One region of the Sphaerotilus microaerophilus genome, then DNA from elsewhere that is predicted to be linked to it. Evidence: predicted binding sites of a transcription regulator. Region 1 holds the regulator's gene; the other holds the start of a gene.

Region 1 (7,819 bases):
ACATTGGCGCCACCGCGAGCGGCGTGGTGACCGGCAAGCCCATCGACCTGGGCGGCTCGCTCGGACGGGTCAAGGCCACCGGCCGCGGCGTGTTCGTCACCGGGCGGGAGGCGGCCCGCCGCGCCGGGCTGAACCTGGATGGCGCGCGCGTCGCGGTGCAGGGCTTCGGCAACGTCGGCTCGGCCGCGGCAGAGCTGTTTGCCGGCGCGGGGGCGAAGATCGTCGCCGTGCAGGACCACACCGGCACCATCGCCAACCCGGGCGGCCTGGACATGGCCGAGCTGATGCCGCAGGTGCGCCGGGAGGGCGGCGTCGGCGGCTTCGCGGGCTGCGAGCGCATCGCCGACGAGGATTTCTGGGGCATCGACTGCGACATCCTGATCCCCGCGGCCCTGGAAGGCCAGATCGACGTGCTGCGGGCCAACCGGCTGCGCGCCCGCCTCGTGCTGGAGGGCGCCAACGGCCCGACCCTGCCCGACGCCGACGACGTGCTGGCCGAGCGCGGCATCCTCGTGGTGCCCGACGTGATCTGCAATGCCGGCGGTGTCACGGTGTCCTACTTCGAGTGGGTGCAGGACTTCTCCAGCTTCTTCTGGACCGAGGACGAGATCAACGTGCGGCTGGACAAGATCATGGTCGAGGCCCTGCGTCGCATCTGGGACATGGCCGACCAGCACCGCATCCCGCTGCGCACCGCGGCCTTCGCCGTGGCCTGCGAGCGCATCCTGATGGCGCGCGAAATGCGGGGCCTCTACCCCTGAGCCGGTCCTGGCCGAACCGCGTTCCCGCTCCGCCCAGCTTGATGCCGAGCAAGCCAGGATGGACCCTGATTTGCTAGGCTCGCGGTTCCATATCGCCGGCCGCGGGCCGGTGTTTCCTTGCCTCGACGCGCCATGACCCTCCTCGCCTGGAACGACCAAATCGCCAACAACCATCCGCAGATGGACCAGACGCACCAGGAGTTCGTCGTGCTGCTCAACGAGCTGGAAGCGGCCCGGCTGGATGGTGCGCCGGATGTGCTGGCGCGCTATGACGCGTTGGTGGAGCACACCGTCGAGCACTTTGCACAGGAGGATCGCTGGATGGCCGCCACCGGTTTCACACCGGAGAACTGCCACAGCAACCAGCACAAGCAGGTGCTCGATCTGCTGCGCGAGGTGCGCCGCCGGGTGGTCGAAGAGGGCCAGGAGGAGCTGATCCCGCGCCTGCTGCCCGAGTTGGCACAGTGGTTCGAGCAGCATGCCCAGATGATGGATGCCGCCCTGGTGTTCCACATGGGCGAGGTGGGCTATGACGCGGCCAGCGGCCGCATCGACCGCCCGGTCCAGCCCGAGGCGGCCATCTCCGGCTGCGGCGGCAGCACCTGCGCCTGAAGCCGGACCTGATCCTGCGCCTGGCGTTCGCCAGGACGCGGGTCAGAACTGGTAGGCCAGCCGCATGCCGCCCCAGTGGCGGCCGGCCACGGTGATCGGGGCGGCGGCTTCCTTCATCAGCACATGCTTGCCACCGCCCATGTCGCGGCGGTAGGTCTGCAGCAGGAAGGGCCTCTGGTTGCGCGCCGACGCCAGCCCGGTGCGGTCGTCGAAGATGCGTCGGTAGCGGCTGTTGGCGGTGTCCCAGGCCAGGTCACCACGCTGCGGCTGGCAGTACTTGCGGTTGTGCGTGGCGATGTAGCCGTTGCGGTCGGCGGCGATGCAGAACGCGACCTTGGGGCTGAAGGCCAGCATCGCTTCCTGGATCGGCGGCAGCAACCGGTCGGTCAGCTGGGCGAAGCGGGTCAGGTGCTGCGCCGGGCGGGTGTTCGGGATCGGCCGGTAGGCCTCGTCGAACAGATCGGCCGCCGAGATGTCGCCACGTGCCAGCGCCTGTTCCAGCGCCGCGCCCACCTGGGCGGCCACGCGCTGCACGGCCTCGATGTAGGGCGTGTCGTCGGTGGCCACGTCACTGGCGGCCAGCTCGTCGATGAGCTGCTCGGACACCCGCAGGAAGCGGTCGCTGCAGGACATCGCGGTGTCCAGCCCGATCATCGCGGCCTGCATGTCCTGGCCGAGCCCTTCGGTGCGCTCGCTCACGCGCAGGCAGATGTCGCGGCTGCCCTGGGCTGCGACATTGATGCGCTGGACGTCGGTCTCGACATCGGCAAAGGCCCGGTGGATGGACCCCTGGGAGGCACCCGACCTGACCGCCGGGCCGGTGTCGATGCGGATCTCGCGCGAGAAGGCCTCGATGCGCTGGTCCAACTGGGCCAGCGTGCCCATGATGGTCTTGGAGGACACCTCCACACGCCCGGCCAGGTCCTTCACCGCATCGGCCACCACGCCAAAGCCACGGCCTGCCTCGCCAGCGCGCTTGGCCTCCACCGAGGCATTGAAGGCCACCAGGCGGGTCTGCAGCGCGATCTGGGTGATGTCGCCGGCCGCGGCCGACACCTCGTGCAGCACATGCACGATGCCGGCCACCTCGCTGGCCACCTCGGCCACCACGGCGCGGGCGCGGGTCACGGCCTCCAGGCTGGCACTCGTGGCCTGGCCGATGGCGTCCTGCGCGGTCTGCACCTGCGCAAGCTGATCGGTCAGCGCGTGCATCGCCTCGACCTGGGAGACCACCACGCGCTGGGTGTCCTCGATCACGCCGCGCGCCTCGGCGGCATCGCGACCGATGGTCGACACCTTGCCGGCGAGTCTGCGTACGATGGCCCCACCATCGACCGCCGGCGCGGCGGCCAGCGGTGCATCGGCGGTGGGCGCGGGACGGCGGGGGCGCAGCAGGCTCAGCATGATCGGGGTCTCCAAATCGTGACGGTCTTGCGGGAGTGGCACTGCCTCGCCATCGGCTCGTCGTCTTGTTGTCGTGTTGTCTGGTGGTCTTGCTGTCTTGTGTCTGGGTGCAGCCTGCCGCGGGATCCGTCACCTCCTGCGCGGCTGCAGGCTCACCAGGCGCGCAGCTTCGAGCGCAGCCGGGCAATCGACTGGCTGTGCAGCTGGCACACGCGCGACTCGGTCACGCCCAGCACCGCCGCGATTTCCTTGAGGTTCATGTCCTGCTCGTAGTACATGCTCATCACGAACTGCTCGCGCTCGGGCAGGTTCTTGATCGCCTCGACCAGGGCCTCGCGCATGCGGTAGTCGTTCAGGCGCGCCAGCGGGTCGGCGCCCTCCTCGGCCACGTGGCGGTCCAGGAAGTCGTTGTCGCCCTCGTCGCCGCCCATGTCCTCCAGGTAGATCAGCTGGGTGCCGCGCACCTTGTTGAGCAGGTCCTGGTAGTCGGTCAGCGTGATGCCCATTTCCTTGGCGATCTCGCTTTCGTGGGGCGCGCGGCCCAGGCGCTGCTCCAGGCGGTGCACGGCCCCCTCGATGTCGCGCTGGTGCTTGCGGTTGCCGCGGCTCATCCAGTCGGCGCCGCGCAGCTCGTCGAGCATCGCGCCGCGGATGCGCTGGGTGGCGAAGGTCTCGAACTGCACCCCCTGGCCGGTGTCGAAGCGGGTCAGCGCATCGGTCAGACCGATCATGCCGACCTGGATCAGGTCATCCAGCTCCACATTGGCCGGCAGCTTGGCGATCATCTGGTGCGCCAGCCGCCGCACCAGCGGGCTGTACTGCTTGAGCATGGCGTTGGCGTCGAGACGACCCTTGGCGGTGTACATACCGAGGCTCCGGGGAAATTCAGAGGTAGGCCTGGCGCGGCGAAGGCAGGGCGGCACGCTGGCTGCCGCAGACCATGTCGTCGCTCGCGGTGCAGGCCGCGGCACTTTCCAGCAGGCCTTCGACGAGGCGCACCAGCGACCGCGAGGGCGCGGCGGTGGGCGGCTCAGCCGGATCAACCTGCACAGCGGCATGTTGCACCCCGCCCAGGAAATGATCGGCGCAATAAGCAAGGCGCGAAGCCACCATCTCCCCTTGCGGGAATTCCGGCGGCGAGCACATCAGCAGGTCGTGGGACAGCCAGTCGGCCCGCTGGGCGAACAGCTTCATGGCGGCGTAGGCATGCTTCATCGACTCGGGCCGCTCGTCGCAGAGCACCACCGGGCGCGGGCGCGACAGGCCCTCGTCACCGCGACCGAACAGGCGCACCAGGTCCACCGCGGTGCCAAGCACCAGCACGACCTGACTGGAGGGTGCGGCGTCCACCACCGCATCGAGGAAGGCCCGGGTCGAGCCCCGGCTGTCCACCCAGCGCACCGGCAGGCCGCGCGCAGCGAGGTAGGACACCCGCTGCGACAGCGGTTCGATCCCCTCGGAGAGGTCGAAGCTGGCCAGCTCGCGTGGCGGGCCGCCACGCTCGGAGGCGTCCACCAGCAGGGTATCGAGGTCCATCTCCTCCAGCACGCTGCACAGGCGCTCGATCAGCACGCCGCCGTGGGCGATGAAGGGGTTGGAAACCACCGGCACGAAGCGGGCCGCGCGGGTGGAGAACAGACGGCGCAGTCCGTCGGCCTGGTCGGCCGGCATGGTGCGACGAAAGCGAGGCGGGTAGGACATCTTCAGGCTCCCTGGGCGCTGATGAGTGTCGGCATCACTGGCCGGATCCGGGGGCGGGCGACGCGGAACGCGAGCGGCGTGCGCCTGACGCCGGCGACGGCGGCGCCGAGAACAGCAGGTTCACGTCGTTGGCATCCATGCGCCAGGCCTGGGCACCGGCCGTGCGCAGCGCACGGTGCATCAGGGCCTGGGCGGTCAGGCGGTGCCAGTCCTCCGGCACGCGCTGGCCATTGGCCACCGCGACCACCTTGAGGCGGTGGCGGATCAGCGCGTCCAGCGCCGGGCCGAGCTTGACGGCCTCGTCGAGCTTGGACAGCACGATGCCCTTGGCCTGCGCCCCCTTGTAGGCCACCAGCACGTCCTCGATGGTCTCGCCCTGCTGGGCGGCATTGACCACCAGCAGGCGCTGGATGCTGGCGTGCGAGAGCATCTCCAGCAGCTCGCGCGTGCGCGTGTCGCGCTGCGCCAGGCCGGCCGTGTCGATCAGCACCATCTTCTTGGCCGAGAGCAGGTCCAGCAGGTCCTCCAGCGCCACGCGGTCATGCGCGGTGTGCACCGGCACGCCCAGGATGCGGCCGTAGGCGCGCAGCTGCTCGTGCGCACCGAGCCGGTAGGCATCCAGCGTGATCAGGCCCAGGTTGGCCGCGCCGTGGCGGGTCGCGAAGGCCGCCGCCAGCTTGGCCGTGGACGTGGTCTTGCCCACGCCGGTGGAGCCCACCAGCGCGAACACGCCGCCCTGGTCTTCCAGCGCCGCGTCGGACTCGCCGGTGAGCAGGTTGCGCTGCAGCACCTCGCCGGCCCAGGCCAGCTCGTCGACGACCTCGTCACCCAGGCTGTCGACCAGCTTGCGGATCAGCGCGGGCGAGAAGCCGCAGCCCAGCAACCGGGTGGTCAGCTGGGCCTGCTTGGGGCTCTTCTGCAGCCGCTCCATGAAGGCCAGGGCACCGAAGCGCTCCTCGATCAGGCCCTTCATCGCGCGGATCTCGTTCATCATGTCCGACTGCTGGCGGCTGTCCGGCGCGGCCTCCACGGGCTGTGGCACGGGCGGCAGCACCTTGCGTGCGGCAGGCCGGGCCCGCGGGGCCGGCTCGTGCGGCGCGGCCGCATCGGCCAGGGCAAAGTCGGTGTCGCCATAGTCGGGCGGCGCGGCATGGTGGCTCTCGTGGCGGCCGTCTTGACGGCTGTCCTGGCGGTGTTCGCGGCGCGGCTCCGGGCGCGGCTCGTGGCGCGGCTCGTGGCGCAGCTCTTGACGGGGCTCCTGGCGGGCCTGCGGTGCGGGCGCAGGGGCCGTGGCGGCAGAACGTGCCGAGCTGCGGCCGCTGCCCAGCAGGGCCTCATGCATCACCGGCGTGGCAGCCTGCGACGCAGCGGGGGCGGGCCTGTCCAGCGGGAGGCCATCGGCCTGGGCGGCCGCGATCAGCTCGGGGTAGCTCGGCATCGACACCGCCTCACGCTGGGCCAGGCGCTGCTCGATGGCCTGGGGCGACACGGGCACCGGCTTCGTGGCCTGCTCGCGCAACTCGGCCTGGCGCTTCTTGAGCATGCGCTCGCGCACATAGTCCTGGAAGGACAGCGTGCTCATCGCCAGCGTGCCCACGTCCTCCTGGATCGGATCGGGGGGCGGCTTCAGGCTGCTGCGGGCCTCCTGCTCGGCCACCCGCGCACGCAGGGAGCCGGAACGACCTTCCCCCGACGATGCGGACCGGGCCGCAGGCGCCTCGGACGGGGCAGCAGGGCGCGACGGGCGGCGCTCGGGTGCCGGCTCGGCACGGGCCGCGGCGGCAGCGGCCGGGGCCTGTTCGCCAAAGCGCTCGATCGCCGCCAGCGTCTCGGGGGGCATGGCCAGCACCTCGATGCCGTCGCTGCAGGGCTTGGTGGACAGCACCACGGCGTTGTCGCCGAAGGCCAGGCGCACCTTCTGCATGGCCTCGCGCGAGTTGCGACCGACGAAGCGTTTGACGTTCATGGGGCCTCCTGGCGGGTCGGCTCAGCGGGATTCCGCACGGCGGATGGGGCGGTTGACTTCATGCGTTGCCTCCGATGAGGGACCCGATGCGGATCGAATGGGTGTCCGGGATCTCGCTGTGGCCGAGCACGCGCAGGCGCGGCGAGGCGCGCTTGAGCAGGCGCGCCACCGGGCTGCGGATGGCATCGGGCACCAGCAGGCAGGCTGGCAGGCCGAGGTCCTCCTGGCGCCGCGCGGCATCGGCCGCGCCGCGGCTGAGGTGATCCGCCACGCCCGGGTCGAGCACCGCGCCGTTGGCCGAGTTCAGCGCCTGGCCGAGCAGGCGCTCCAGCTCGGGGGCGATGGCGATGACATCCAGCTCGCGCTGGCTGCCGTAGATCTGCTGCACGATGGCCGGGGCCAGCGCGATGCGCAGGCGCCGCGACAGCTCCTGCGGGTCGTTGAGGCCGGAGCCGGCGTGCTCGGCCAGCGCCTCGACGATCGAGCGCATGTCGCGGATGTGCACGCCCTCTTCCAGCAACAGCTGGAGGACCTTCTGCAGGGTGGGAATGCCAACCATCTTGGGAACCACGTCTTCGATCAACTTGGGGGCCAGCTTGGTCACGTGCTCGACCAGTGCCTGGGTCTCGGTGCGGCCCAGCAGGCGGGCTGCATGGGTCTGCATCAAGTGTGAGAGATGGGTGGCCACGACGGTCGAGGAATCAACCACGGTGTATCCAGCCATTTGAGCTGTTTCTTTTTGTCTATCGTCGATCCAGATCGCCGGCAGGCCGAAGGCCGGGTCGGTGGTCGCCTGCCCCTGCAGCGGCGTCTTCACATGGCCGGGGTTGATCGCCAGGTGCATGCCCGGGAAGGCCTCACCCTCGCCCACCACCGCACCGCGCAGCGTCAGGCGGTACATGCTGGGCTTGAGTTCCAGGTTGTCGCGGATGTGCACCGCTGGCGGCAGGAAGCCGACTTCCTGGGCAAACTTCTTGCGTACGCCCTTGATGCGGTTGAGCAGGTCGCCGCCACGGTCCTTGTCCACCAGCGCAATCAGGCGGTAGCCCACCTCCAGGCCCAGCGTGTCCACCGGCTGCAGGTCGTCCCAGCTGGCCTCGGCGTTGGGGTTGGGGGCATCGGGCGCGTCGGCGGCCGGCTCGGCGGGCTTGGGTGCCTGCGCCTGCCGGTGCATCCAGCGCGCCAGCGCCGCCAGGCCACCCGCGATCAGCAGGAAGACGAAGTGCGGCATGCCCGGCACCATGCCCAGCAGGGCCACCAGCGTGGCGGCGATGCCCACCGACTGCGGCGACTTGAACATCTGGCCCAGGATCTGGGTGCCGACGTCCTGCTCCTTGCCCACGCGCGAGACCACCAGCGCCGCGGCCACCGAGAT
Region 2 (7,819 bases), 3.0 Mb from region 1:
TGCCCGCGCAGCCCGCATCGGCCCGCACGCCCAGTATCTCGGTGCCCGGCAGGAGATCGGCGCTGCGCAGGCCCGGACCTGCGTTGCAGACCTTCACCTCGCAATGGGCCGGCAGCCCATGCAGCCAGTCCAGGGCTTCATCGGTGCGTGCAATGACGAGGGTGATCATGATCGGGGCTCTCCTGGCGCGACGGGCGTTGGAGGCAATGTAGGCCGGCGCGGCGGCCGCCCATCCGTCGATCAGCAGGGAAAAAACGCCGCACGAACGCGGTGCGCCGAAGCGCCCCGGAGACGCACTCCGGCCAGAGCGGGCGTTTGTCAGCGCCCGCCTGCGGCGCGGGCTCAGGCGCTGGTCAGCGCGTCGGGAGCCGTTTCGGGCTCGGTTGCCCAGATGTCGTCATCGGGCAGGCCGCCGAAGTCAGCCCGCAGGGTGCGGGCACGGGTGCGCTCCTCAAGGGAGGTCTCGATCTTGCGGAGCCGCACGCGCATGAAGTGCGCCCCTTCCCGGGCGCAGGGCTTCAGCTGGGCGTCCAGGTAGCTGGAGTCGGCGAGCTCGAAGCGGTGCTCGAACCAGCCGAGGTACCAGAACCAGTCGGTGTAGTAGATCCAGGAGTTCTCGTTGATCGCGCGGACATGGGTGGGATCCTGCCAGGCGGTCGGGGCGTGCTCGTAGGGGACCTCGATGTGCATCTCGCCCTGCAGCGTCAGCAGGTCAAGGCAGTTGCGCATCATCTGCGGCAGGTCGCCGACGTGTTCCAGGACGTTGCTGGCGTGGATCGTCTGGATGCTGCCGGCATTCAGGCGCACCGGGCCGTGAGTGGGGCTATCGAACTCCAGCGGCCACTGGACCGGCTGGGCGAGGTCGAGCAGCACGTCGGGCTCGGCCGCCGGGAGGATGTCGATGTTCAGCCACCCGGGGCGATAGTCCTTGCCGGATCCGATGTGGATGCGTCGCGGCTGCCAGGGCGAGGTGTCCAGTCGTGTCTGGTGCACCTGGCGGTAGCCCGCACAGAAGGCCAGCAGGTCGGCGTAGCCGTCGATGAGGTCGTGCTGCTGGAAGGCGGCCGCCTGGGCTTCGGACCGGGCCCGGAACGACGGCTGGTCAAAGTCGCTTGCCAGCCAACCAGGCAGGTCGTTCGGGGCGACCCAGTGCACGCTCTGTTCGAAATGCCCAGGCACCTCGGTGCCCGGAGTGCGCTCGGAGATCACGGGTGTGCCCAGCGACAGGCATTGGAAGGCGCGTGCCTGCTCGAAGCGGCAGGGGTGTTCCGCCGACGGCGCGTAGAAGTGCAGGTTCAGCACCGCCTTGGCGTGACGGATCAGGTCGTCCCGCTCCGGGCCATACAGCGGCCGCTCCAGCAGGCTGACGCGCCGGCCGGCGCGCTCGATGCGCTCGATCAGTGCGCGGCGGCGCTCGTTCATCGAGCCGAAGAACAGCAGGTCGATGGGTCGCTGGTCCCACGCCAGGGGTGGGCGGTCGGCAAGATAGGGCGCATGGCCAAAGGCGATGAGGGGCACCTCGTCGGCAAGGCCCTGGTAGGCGGCAAGGTTGGCGGGGTGGTAGTCGATGGCGGCATGGCGCCGCAGCAGTTCCAGGTAGGCCGCGTTCACCGGGGCACCCCGGGCGCCCAACTGTTCGAGGTTGACGAACAGGCAGGTGTGGCGCGCCGCCGCCTGCGCGTCGAAGCCGAGGTGGGCGCCGAACACGATGTTGACGGCGTCATGGCGCAGCCGGTTCTTGGCCAGCGTCACGACGGCGCCCATGCGCCTGAACTGGTAGCGGAAGTAGCGCGCCTGGTCGAGGAAACCGAGCGAGTGCACGTAGCCGGCCGGCTGGACGATGCACAGGTGGAGGGCGGGCAGGTTCATGGGGCCTCGGCGTCGGTCGGTTTTTGGTCGGGGTCCGGCGGTGATGCGTCAGGCTCCGTCGGCGGCCAGCGGGGCAGGGCGCAGACCGGCATCGTGGCGAGCCACCATGCGCAAAAGGAGCTGGCTCAGGTCGGCGGCGAAGCGGCGCCCGTCAAACAGCGGTGAGTCCCGTCGGGCCGCGTCCAGGCGGTGGCGCAGTTGCGTGCGTGCCTGGGCATCGCCGCCCAGCTGCAGGGCCCGCTGGACATAGCCCTCGATGTCGCACCGGACCAGTTCGTCGGCCAGGCCCAGGGTGTGCAGCAGGCTGGCCGCGACCCGGGAGGCCAGCGTGTGGCCCTGCAGCGTCAGCACCGGCACGCCCGCCCAGAGGGCGTCGCTGGCGGTGGTGTGGCCGTTGCAGGGGAAGGTGTCGAGGAAGAGGTCGACATTGGGCAGCCTCGAACGGTGCGACTCGATGCCGAGGAAGGGGGCGAACACCAGCCGGTCGGCGGCGATGCCGCGCAGGGCCGCCGCCTCGCGCAGGCGCTGCTGCGTGGTCGGCTCGGGCACGAGCAGCCAGAGCACCGAGCCTGGGCAGCCCGCGAGGATGCGGCACCAGGCGCCAAACACCTCGGGGCTGAACTTGTAGGCCTGGTTGAAGCTGGCGAACACGATGCCCTCTTCCGGCAGGCCGCAGCGGGCGCGGCTCCAGGCGGCGGGGCGGGAGCGGCGGCTGTCGTTGGGCTGGTAGCAGTGCGGCAGCTGGGCGATCTGCTCGGTGAAGTCGCCCTGCGCTTCCAGCGGCGTGATGACGCGGTCGCCGATCAGGTAGTCGACGTGGGGCGAACCGCTTGTGCCGGGGTAACCCAGCCAGCTCACCTGGATGGGGGCAGGGCGGGCAGCCAGCACCTGCAGGCGGGCGCCGCGGGTGTGGCCCTTGAGGTCGATGAGCACGGCGATCTCGTCGGCGCGGGTCTGCTGCACCAGTTGCTCGTTGGCCCAGTTGGCAACCTCGTGCACCCGGGTGGCGGTGGCCAGTACCCGCTGGCGCAGCGGCGAGCGGTCGTCCGGTCCGGCGGAATAGAAGACCAGCTCGAACGTGTCGCCGGCCAGGTGCTCCAGGACTTCGGCGAGCAGGATCGCGGTGGCGTGGTGGTGGAAATCCGAGGAGAGCCAGCCGATCCGCAGCCGCCCGTTGGGGCGTGGGCAGGGCTGCGGCTCGTCGGTCGAGGCGACGCCCCGCATCTGGTGATTGCCCGCGTGGCTGGCCGCCCATCGTTGCAGGGCCGGGTCGTCCTGCAGCGCGAGCAGGCAGAACGGGGCTAGCTCATCCGACGGGATGCCGGCCGCCGAGTTGCGCACGGCGTCCAGACAGGTCTGCAGCCTCGCCAGATCCTCCTGGAGCGCACTCCAGTCGCAGGCCCAGGCGGCGTAGTGGGCGGCATACAGGGCGCTGCCCAGCGCGAGCGGATCCAGGTCCAGCACCATGCGGTAGCACTGGGCGGCGGCGTGATGCAGCTTGAGGGCGGCCAGGCTGTGCCCCAGGTTCAGGGCGGCGTAGCGCATGCGCGGCAGGTCCGGTCCGGCATGGGTGAGCGCGTGGGTGAGGTCGGAGGTGGCCTCGTGGTGGCGCTCCAGCCCGGCCAGGGCCGTGCCGCGCAGGGCATGCCAGTGGGCGTCGCGAGCGGTGCCTGCATCGAGCTGGTCGAGGACGTGCAGCGCCTCGCTGTTGCGGTGCTGCTCGCGCAGCCGCTCGGCCAGGAAGTTGCAGTACAGCAGGCTGGCTGGATCGAGGTCCCGGGCCTGGCGGGCGGCCTCGACCGCGGCAAGCCCTCGTCCCAGCTTGTGTTCGGCCACGGCCAGGTTGAGCCAGTACAGCGCGTCGCCGGGCTCCAGGCTCACCGCCTGTTCGAAACACACCTGCGCCTTGGCATGCTCGCGCACCTTGGTGAAGTCGACACCTTGCTGCCAGAGGCGCCGGGCGGTGGCGCTGGGCTGGCGCGATGCCGGGCGCAGGGGCGAGTGGGAGCCAAGTGGGGCGCTGCGCGGGATGCGCAGGGCTTGCAGGCGAGGGGGAGGCGGGGGCATCGCGGCAGCCGTTCTTTTGCGTGGAAGCCGGCACCGTGCACCGGCCGATCTGCCTGGCCGCAGGGCCATGCAGAGCAAGGCCCACTATAGGAATGGCGGGCCCCGGGACTTGGGTGGAGTAACGCGCCCTTGGCCCCGCATTTCCTCCTGTCGGCCTCAACTTGGCCGGGGCCCCGCCGATACACCTTTCGCGAGCTGTGGCGGATGTGATTCCGGGCGGTGGGTCAAAAAAGAAGTGTCTTTGGCCCTCAAGTCAAGCGAGAACGCAACCGATAACAGCAGCAACGGGTCTTAATTCTCGATCCGTGGTCCGGTTAGCCGGCTGATGGTTCAAGTGGCAGCTGCCACGCGAGGCCTCCAGGCTGACTAGCGCCGGGCAAACCGGTGGGGGATAGCCCTCATCTCTGTTCGACGGCGCTATTTGCCGGTTTCTTTGTCACCCAGGAGATTTCCATGGCCGCCACCATCAACACCAATCTGATTTCTCTCAACGCCCAGCGCAACCAGTCGGTGTCGCAGTCCTCGCTGGCGACGTCGATGCAGCGCCTGTCCTCGGGTCTGCGCGTCAACTCCGCCAAGGACGACGCTGCTGGCCTGGCCATTTCCGAGCGCATGAACGCCCAGGCCAAGGGCATGAACGTCGCGATCCGCAATGCCAACGACGGCATCTCGATGGCGCAGACCGCCGAAGGCGCGCTGTCCAAGACCGGCGACATCCTGCAGCGCATGCGTGAACTGGCCGTGCAGGCTGCCAACGGCAGCAACAACGGCGCCGACAAGGATTCGCTGAACAAGGAATTCGAGGAACTGGGCAAGGAAATCACCCGGACGATCTCGTCGACCAGCTTCAACGACCAGAAGATCCTGGCCGGTGGCGTTGGCACCGCCGGTACGGTGACCTTCCAGGTGGGGGCGAACACGGAGACGGATGTCGACACCATCGACGTGACCTTCACCGACATGTCCACCGATGCCTCCCTGACCGCGGTGACGACGGGTGCCACCAACAAGATCGACAGCACCGTCACCGATGTCGGTGCCGTCATCGACGCCCTCGACGAGGCCCTTGACAAGGTCAACTCCGAGCGCGCCGTGCTGGGTGCGACGCAGAGCCGCTTTGACGCCGTGATCTCCAACCTGCAGGTGTCGTCGGAGAACCAGTCGGCCGCGCGTGGACGCATCGTGGATGCCGACTTCGCGGCGGAAACCGCCAACCTTTCGCGCTCGCAGGTGCTGCAGCAGGCCGGCAACGCGATGATCGCGCAGGCCAACCAGTTGCCGCAGCAGGTGCTGTCGCTGCTGCGCTGACCCTGGTTCGGACTTGCCGCCGGCTGGCCGATGCCCGCCGACGGTGTGCGACTTGATCGTGGCCGGGACCACCCATTCGGGTGGTTTCGGCCTTTCCGGCGTTGCCGTGCGCGTGCCGGATCTCACGCCAGGCGTTGGCCGCGGAGGCGAAACAGCGGCCCAACTCCGGCGCACATCGGCGGATCGAGCTCGCGGGGGCTGCCGACAATTCAGTCACAGGCCCCGACACGGGCTCTGTGGTCCGGAGATGTACCGGTGTGTTCGTGCCGACGCCCAGGCAGGCGGCGCATCCACCCTCGCCGGGCCATGTGGTGGGCTCCGATGCGTCGGGGTGCACTCACAAGGCCGGCTGATCCGCCGGGATTCGATGGCATGTTTGAGGAGTGCATGAAATGCCCCAGACGATCAACACGAACCTGATGTCGCTCAACGCCCAGCGCAACCAGTCGGTTTCGCAGTCCTCGTTGGCGACGTCGATGCAGCGCCTGTCCTCTGGCTTGCGCGTGAACTCCGCCAAGGACGATGCGGCCGGCCTGGCGATCGCCGAGCGCATGAATGCGCAGACGCGCGGCATGAACACCGCGATACGCAATGCCAATGACGGCATCTCGATGTCCCAGGTGGCCGAGGGCGCGCTGAGCAAGTTGGGCGACACCCTGCAGCGCATGCGTGAACTGGCGGTGCAGGCGAGCAACGGCAGCAACAACGGCGCCGACAAGGATTCGCTCGACCAGGAGTTCGGTGAACTGGCCAAGGAGCTGACCCGCACCATCCAGGCCACCAGCTTCAACGACCAGAAGATCCTCGCGGGCGCCATCGGCACGGCCGGCGTGGTGACCTTCCAGGTCGGTGCGAACACCGAGACCGGGGTCGATACGATCGACATCGCCTTCCCGGATATGTCGGCCGACCCGTCCATGGCGCTGGTGGTCGACGGCGGTACCAATGCGACCATCGACAGCACGACGGCCATCACCGACAACGCGGCGACCATCGATGCGATCGATGGGGCCCTGGAAGCGGTCAACTCGCAGCGCGCTATCCTGGGTGCCACGCAGAGCCGCTTCGATGCCGTGATCTCCAACCTGCAGGTGGCCTCCGAGAACCAGTCGGCCGCCCGCAGCCGGATCATGGATGCCGACTACGCCGCGGAGACGGCCAGCCTCTCGCGCGCCCAGGTGCTGCAACAGGCCGGCAACGCGATGATTGCGCAGGCCAACCAGCTGCCGCAGCAGGTCCTGTCGCTGCTCAAGGGCTGATCCGCGGGCCGGCTTGAGCGGGCCCAAGGCTGGCCCTCAAGTTGGTGTGGCTGGCGTCGATACCCTGAACGTCCGGCGCCAAAAGCGGCCGGGCGTTTTGCCGTCCAGGCATATCGCAGGCGCACATCGCGCAGAAAGGTCCGTTCCATGACCACGATCAGTTCTGCCGGGTTGGGCAGCGGCCTTGATGTCGAAGGCATCGTCACGTCGTTGATGAACGTCGAGCGCCAGCCGCTCACGCAGATGAAGACCGAGGCGAGCAAGATCGACACCAAGATCTCCGCCTACGGAAAGATCCAGAGCTACGTCTCCGCCCTGCGCGACGCAGCTTCCGCTCTCACCAAGTCCACCACCTGGGGCGACACCACTGCCGCCTCGTCGGATGCGGCAGTGGTGTCGGCCACGGGCAGCAGCAGTGCCGCAGCGGGCTCCTACAGCGTGTCGGTGCAGCAGCTGGCTGCCGGCCAGTCGCTGGCCAGCTCGGCCTTTGTCGACAGCTCGGCCACCGTCGGCGCGGGCAGCCTCAGCATCGAGCTGGGTGGCTGGAGTGCCGACCAGAGCAGCTTCACGCCCAAGGTGGGCTCCTCCGCAGTGAGCGTGAGCATCAGTGCCACCGACACCCTGGCGCAGGTGCGCGACAAGATCAACAACGCGGGCGCGGGCGTCACCGCCAGCATCGTCACCGACAGCAGCGGGGCGCGCCTGGTGATGCGCTCGGGTGCCACGGGCGAGGCGAACGCCTTCCGCGTCATCGTGGCCGACACCGACGGCAACTCCGCCGACACGACCGGCCTGTCGGGCCTGGGGTATGACCCCTCGGCGGCCATCGCGTCCATGTCCCGCACGCAGACGGCGGTCGACGCCCGGGCCACCATCGACGGACTGGCCATCACCTCGGCGAGCAATACGCTGGCCGATGTGGTGCCGGGTGTCACCCTCAAGCTGGCCAAGGTCAGTGCGGACCCGGTGGAAGTGAGCATCAGCTCCAACACCGAGACCATCAAGAAGGCGGTGACCGACTTTGCCACCGCCTACAACGACCTGGCCAAGTACCTCACCACCCAGACCAAGTACGACGCGGCCAGCAAGACGGCGGGCACGCTGCAGGGCGACGCCTCGGTGAACGCCCTGCGCGGCGCCTTGCGAAGCCTGGGGGGAGGCACGTCGTCGGCCTCGTCGGTGCTGACGCGCCTGGCCGACGTCGGGCTCGATCCGCAGTCCGACGGCACGCTCAAGGTCGACGCCACCAAGTTGGGGGATACCTTGGGCAGCAAACTGGCCGAAGTCCGGAAGTTATTCGCGACTTCGACCGGTGC

Evidence for each region. Region 1 encodes FliA, which starts transcription of late flagellar genes. Its sites were predicted from a motif close to CTAAAGTTTNNNNNNNNNNNGCCGNTA; they were not measured.
Region 2: a site for FliA is predicted at 4,092-4,118, ahead of NGK70_RS07110 (flagellin N-terminal helical domain-containing protein). Genes of this name have one in related genera too.

Annotation. Positions count from the first base shown of each region.
Region 1 is NZ_AP025730.1:4,619,739-4,627,557, forward strand. Features, by position in the region: gene NGK70_RS19710 (Glu/Leu/Phe/Val family dehydrogenase) at 1-761, shown strand, start outside; gene NGK70_RS19715 (hemerythrin domain-containing protein) at 894-1,373, shown strand; gene NGK70_RS19720 (methyl-accepting chemotaxis protein) at 1,416-2,777, opposite strand; gene NGK70_RS19725 (RNA polymerase sigma factor FliA) at 2,930-3,643, opposite strand; gene NGK70_RS19730 (flagellar biosynthesis protein) at 3,663-4,478, opposite strand; gene flhF (flagellar biosynthesis GTPase FlhF) at 4,513-6,444, opposite strand; gene flhA (flagellar biosynthesis protein FlhA) at 6,503-7,819, opposite strand, start outside.
Region 2 is NZ_AP025730.1:1,607,925-1,615,743, forward strand. Features, by position in the region: gene NGK70_RS07095 (hypothetical protein) at 1-169, opposite strand, end outside; gene NGK70_RS07100 (class I SAM-dependent methyltransferase) at 343-1,869, opposite strand; gene NGK70_RS07105 (O-linked N-acetylglucosamine transferase, SPINDLY family protein) at 1,918-3,936, opposite strand; gene NGK70_RS07110 (flagellin N-terminal helical domain-containing protein) at 4,390-5,244, shown strand; gene NGK70_RS07115 (flagellin N-terminal helical domain-containing protein) at 5,637-6,503, shown strand; gene fliD (flagellar filament capping protein FliD) at 6,651-7,819, shown strand, end outside.